2 regions of the Peribacillus sp. TH16 genome follow, and region 1 is predicted to be linked to the other one. Evidence: riboswitches for the same ligand, from Rfam matches in the RefSeq annotation. Region 1 holds a riboswitch; the other holds the start of a gene.
The links. A riboswitch is a leader RNA that binds a small molecule or an ion and turns the genes downstream of it on or off. The one in region 1 is predicted to bind lysine.

Region 1 (3,217 bases):
AATTCAGGCATTGAATATGTTACAAATGAAGCAACTCGATGGCATTATCGTTTGTTCAAGAATTTCAGAAATGAAAGTCCTCTTGGACTATCAAAAATATGGACCAATTATCTTATGTGAAGATACAGCCCAGGCTGAATTATCGTCCATAAGCATTGATCACTATGCCGCTTTTTCCTCTGCACTTGAATACGTGGTTGCTAAAGGATATAAGAAAATTGGATACAGCCTCGGGCGAAAAAAGAGCAGAAACAGCTCCCTTCGTACAAAGGCGTTTAACGATATTATGAATAAGTATCATCTTTTAAATAAAAAAGAATGGCTGTTTGAAGGCAGTTATCACATCAAAGATGGTGAAAAATTGTTCCAAGATTGGAATTCTATGATAGATAAACCAGAGGCTATCATCATTACTAATGATGACAGCGCGTCCGGATTCATTCTTACTGCCAACAAATTCGGAATGAAAGTACCAGAAGACGTGGCCATTCTAGGTTTTAATAATGATAGCCTCAGTGAGATGCTCGATATCACAACCGTTTCCTTACCGCTTGATTGGATTGGCAAAATGGCTGTTGATCTATTTGAAAATCCTGAAGTTATCAGACATGTAAAATTAGATTATACTCTTATGAAACGAAAAACTATTTGAATTATCTTAATTATCCAAATAAAAGATGTTTAAATGACAAACATTTAAACACCAAATTCAAGTGATACATTTAAAAACTAGGAAAAAATAACCTTGAAAAATAATCATTGCGCTATCTATAAGATTATTTTATAATTTTAATATAGTAAAGTTTACTCAATGACCTGCTGACATAGAAGTAATTGTTTGAACTTTATATTGAAATCGTATAGGTTGACTAGAAGTTGACGCAACGATTTATATATTTAGTATAAGAAAATTGAATACTTCCTCATTTACCGATGAGTTAGAGGCTGCGGCTTATAAAAGTAGTACGGACGAGATTCAGGAAAATTGACGACTCCGTTTGAAAGGATAAGTTGCCGAAGTTTAGATATGGTCCTTGTATATCTAGGCTGGCGGTGTTACCGAATAGGAACACCACTGTCACGTTTTATTAACGTGGGGAGCTATCTTCGGAAGGATAAACGGGTTTATTATAAACAGCCGTCGATCTTTTTCGACTGCTGTTTTTTTATATATCGTTCCCTTCCAATAAAAAGGAGTGTAACATCAATTGTCAAATTCACAAACAACATCAAATCCCACTGAGTTGAAAAGGAGCCTGAAAGCACGTCACTTAATGATGATTTCATTAGGTGGAACGATTGGAACAGGTTTATTTTTAGCAAGTGGCGGTGCCATCCATACCGCTGGGCCTGGAGGTGCTTTGGCAGCATACGCAGCCATTGGCTTCATGGTTTATTACTTAATGACAAGTCTTGCAGAAATGGCAGCATTCATGCCAGTAGCCGGTTCGTTCCGTGTCTACGCATCCAAATTCGTCGACCCATCTTTCGGCTTCGCGATTGGCTGGAACTATTGGTATAACTGGGCCATCACAATTGCAGCTGAACTGGCTGCCGTTGTCCTAATTATGAAATTCTGGTTCCCGGACAGCTCGTCCATTATCTGGAGTGCCGTTGCGTTAATTATTATGTTTCTTTTTAACTATATGTCTGTTAAAGGATTTGGCGAAGCTGAATTCTGGTTTGCTTTAATCAAGATCGTGACCGTTATCATCTTCTTAATCACTGGATTTCTAATGATTTTCGGAATCCTGGGGGGAAATGACCCAATTGGTTTTTCTAATTTCACCATGGGAGAAGGTCCATTTAATGGAGGCTTCTTCACAATTCTAGGAGTATTCATGGCAGCAGGTTTCTCTTTCCAAGGAACAGAATTACTTGGAGTTACAGCCGGCGAAAGTGAGAATCCGGAGAAAAATATCCCTAAAGCGATCAAGTCCGTTTTTTGGCGCATCCTTTTATTCTATATCCTTGCGATTTTTGTAATTGGAATGATTATTCCGTTCACAGATGCACGTTTATTAAGCGAAGATGTTGCCGTCAGTCCATTTACACTTGTATTTGAACGCGCAGGTCTTGCGTTTGCGGCATCGGTCATGAACGCAGTTATATTGTCATCTGTGCTCTCTGCTGGTAACTCCGGCATGTATGCTTCAACTCGTATGCTATGGGATTTGGCCCGCGACGGAAAAGCTCCGAAATTCCTTGGCAAGCTCGATAAAAGAGGGGTACCAGTGAATGCTCTTATCGCGACTTCTTTAGTTGGTTGCCTCGCTTTCTTAGCTTCATTTTTCGGTGACGGTGTAGTTTATATTTGGTTATTAAATGCTTCAGGTATGGCTGGATTTGTCACATGGGTTGGAATTGCGATTGCTCACTATCGATTCCGCAAAGCCTATGTAGCTCAAGGTCTTGATTTGAATGCTTTACCATACCTTGCTAAAGGATTCCCAACTGGACCGATCTTCGCGCTCGTCCTATGTATTTTCATTATCATTGGACAAGGCTACCAAGCTTTCAGCAGCAGCGGGATTGATTGGAATTCCATGTTTGTTTCTTACATTGGCCTGATCTTATTCTTCGCCCTATGGTTCGGCTATAAAATTAAGTATAAAACTAAAATCATCCCACTTGAGGAATGTGATTTTAAAGTAAAATAAGCGTTTTAAAAGGACCTGATTTCTTCTTCAAGAGGAATCAGGTCCTTTTTTTATCATTTCCCACCAGAAGACTCCCTCTTCAAGCGTGTGAAGGGCGAGAGCCCAACGGTAAGGAGAGATGAATGGCGGTTGGCATAAGCCAAAGTAATCTTTTGGCAAACATACGTTCTGTGGTTAATAATAACTATAAGGGGGTGAAACCAATGGTCGTAAACAAAGCTTATAAATTTCGAATCTATCCAACTAAAGAACAACTAGCTCTAATCAATAAAACGATCGGCTGCTCCCGTTTTGTCTATAACTTCTTTCTAGGCAAACAAAAGGAGAAAGATGCCTACTGGTATATTTGTGAAGAAATGAAGCAGAACAGCCAATTATCCTCTAATGAATGGAAAGGTTCTTTTCTGAATAAATACGCAACAATCAAAGAACTTCCAGCTTAAAGAAAGAGTATTCTTTCCTGAAAGAAGTAGACAGTATTACCTTACAGAAATCGGTGGAAAATTTAGCAGATTCCTATAGTCGATATTATAAAAAGCAAAACAAGTCACCACGAT
Region 2 (3,217 bases), on a different contig from region 1:
TAAAAGCCTTTCTCCTAAATGAGAAGGGCTAATCTGTTAATCTTCAAACAATTCATCCATCAAGTCATTGATTTCTTTTCTTACTTTTCAGTGCCTTCTTTGGATCTGGTAATCTTATCACCATCAATAATCAGTATATCCCCAACCTTCTATATATTTTCGGTTTATGAAATTTGTCTACTCCTTAGATGTGAAGGGCTTTTAATATAATAAGGGTCACAGAAATGATCAAACTTTACTTATTTCATCTCATATTAAGTATCTTTAATCTTTTGCTCGTTCTACCAATTGTAGCAATTCACCATTAGGTCCATTGAATAAAATCATACGTCCACATTCAAGTGTTGGTTGTGGTTGAGGGGATAAAAATTCAATTCCTTTATTCCGGTAATGGTTAATTGCTATATTAATATCTTCTACTGTAAAAGAAAGGTGGTTAACGATTCCACTTTTGTTATACTTACCAATAGGTTCAATGTCTTTGATTAGTTCAATTTCCATACTAGGCTGTTCTTCCAAGTACAAAAATGCCATCTCTCTTGTTTTTGAAGATCCTCGAAGGCGAACCTTAAACCCAAACATATCTGAGTAGTATTGAATAGTATGATCCATATTAGTAACAATAATAGCTATATGTTCCATTTTTTTTATCATTTGTATTCTTCCTTTCAACATAAATAATAAATTTAAATAAATATACACCAACTTAGTAAACATTTATTTTGGTTTATCAAAGAATTAATGCGTTTACTATTTTTATTTATCTATCTATCATCTGTAAAAAGATAAAAACGAAGTGAAAGAAAAGGTAATTATGGAACTTAAGACCCGTTAGTAAAAAAATTAAAGGTAAGGTTTTTTCAACCTTACCCCTTAAAGATTGTCTTCCTATGGTGCAATATCTTCTAGAACCTTTTCACTAGTTTCAATCATTCGATATGCTATAAACGTACGGATGGCAGCTACGCAAGCAAAAAGAACAAAGACAGAATTAAGACCTTTAGCGCCAGTCTCGCTGAATGAATCATTATTTTATTTATTCAACTAAACAGCTTCTACGTTACTAGGTTGTAGAGCTATTTGTAGTGCTATTTTTTCTTCATTGTTTAAAGGGACCAATGGTAAGCGGACACCTCCAACATTTAATCCTCGCATATTTAATGCCGATTTTACCGGTGATGGGTTTGATGCAGCAAATAATGCTTTCATAATTGGAAGAAGGTTACGATGTGTAGAAGCAGCACCATGGACATCACCATTTTTAAAGCTATTGATCATTTCTTGCATTTCATTACCAATGATGTGTGAAGAAACCGAAACAATGCCTGTTCCACCGATAGCTAAAACAGGTAATGTTAACCCATCATCGCCGCTGTACAACGTAAAATCACTAGAGGATTTGCTTATGATTTGTGCCATGGCATCTAAGTCACCACTTGCTTCTTTTACTGCGACAATATTGTTAATCTTTGAGAGACTAACAATCGTCTCTACTGACATGTTTACAACACTTCGTCCTGGAATATTATAAAGCATTACCGGTAATGATGTTGATTGGGCAATCGCATTAAAGTGCTGAAATAATCCTTCTTGAGACGGCTTGTTATAGTATGGGGTGACGAGCATAATTCCATCGACTCCTGCTGCCTCTGCTTGTCTTGTTAAGCTAATCGAAGCTTTCGTGTTATTTGAGCCAGTTCCAGCTATAACTGGAACTCTTCCATCGACAACTTCCCCAACAAATTTGAATAAATCTACTTTTTCTTCTGCTGTTAATGTAGGCGACTCTCCAGTTGTACCAGCTATAACTAATCCATCAGAACCATTAGCAATTAAATAATTTACTAAAGTTCTCGTAGCATTAAAATCAACCTCATTATTATGATTAAACGGGGTAACCATTGCGGTTAAAACTTGGCCAAAATTCATAACTTCACACCCTTTAGTATAATTTTTTAAAAAAATTCAGAGGTGGTCAGGGCCATTCAGGAGTAAACGCAAAAAAGCAACAACGAGGATTCGCTGCTGCAGTAGAAACAATATTTAATAAAAAAAAATCGTTTCGGCGCGTAAGATAGCCCTCCATATAGTTTCCTATATGACAGTTCTGTATTTATTCAATAGCAGAACCAGCTTCAAGAACATGAGATTCTTTCCGCTTCGGCAAATTCCCCTTTCCACAATAGTCATAGGATCTCATTCTCCTCAAAATGTGTACTAATGGTCTTTGCTCCTCTATCCTCACTTCAAAAAGTATGAAGTAAGAAAATATTTAATTGACTGTAATATAACAGGAAATCCTTTCTATTGCAAGGCCAATTTAGAAATATTTTTTTAAGAATACATGGATAATCGATGGAAATGGCTAAGGTATTGGGGTGGATTCATCTATTATGTAAACTCAACAGATTAATAGTTTTATAAAACAAACTGTTTGAAAAGTTTTTCACCCTTTTATAGTCAGTTTTTACAATTGATATATCTTATAGAAGGAATTAGTATTTATCTTATGAATACCAAGAATAATGATCAAGGAGGGGGCACAACATGACTAATACAAAACTAACAAAGGAAAGAAAAGATATGAAAATCCGTGAAGTTTGGGAAGCAAGAAAACGAATCGCTTCAATTGTAAGTAGAACTCCATTGATTCTTTAAGCTGTATTGTGTAATCGGGCAACTTTACCAAAGAGTAAACGCTATCCAAAATGAGATTGAACTGATTTATAATTTGTTTGAGTTAGTTGTCCAATGGATCACTAAAAGGTGTTCAATGACAATAAAGATAATTAATTACAAATAAAGATGTTTAATTTACAATAGACTTGTTTAACTCTTAACTAATAAGAAAAGGAGTATTGAATTTGAATCGTGTTGATGTTGTGTACACACTTTTGTTTAACGAGGATACCAATAAGATTTTAGTGGTACTAAATAAAAAAAATAACACTTGGTCCTTACCAGGAGGAGCAGTTGAAGCAAATGAGACTCTAAAAGAAGCAGCCATCAGAGAAGTTAAAGAAGAAACGGGCTATGATGTGCAGGTAAACGATATTATTGCATTAAATGAAGCATTTATAAATGAAGATCATGTATATTTTATTATGTTTGAAGGGCAAGTTCTAAAATCACCTGAACAAATTCCAAAGGAAAAAAACATTTTAAGAGTTGAATGGGTAAATTTAGAGGAAGCAGATAGACTAATGCCTTATTATCC

Region 2: it holds a riboswitch for lysine, as region 1 does, so the genes downstream of both, dapA (4-hydroxy-tetrahydrodipicolinate synthase) here and JFV29_RS25935 (amino acid permease) in region 1, are expected to answer to the same signal.

What each region holds. Positions count from the first base shown of each region.
Region 1 is NZ_JAEKEM010000009.1:2,444,047-2,447,263, forward strand. Features, by position in the region: gene JFV29_RS25930 (LacI family DNA-binding transcriptional regulator) at 1-652, shown strand, start outside; lysine riboswitch at 932-1,112, shown strand; gene JFV29_RS25935 (amino acid permease) at 1,209-2,660, shown strand; partial or broken gene JFV29_RS25940 (helix-turn-helix domain-containing protein) at 2,864-3,216, shown strand.
Region 2 is NZ_JAEKEM010000003.1:363,834-367,050, reverse strand. Features, by position in the region: gene JFV29_RS13050 (VOC family protein) at 265-654, opposite strand; gene dapA (4-hydroxy-tetrahydrodipicolinate synthase) at 1,045-1,929, opposite strand; lysine riboswitch at 2,068-2,246, opposite strand; gene JFV29_RS13040 (NUDIX hydrolase) at 2,865-3,217, shown strand, end outside.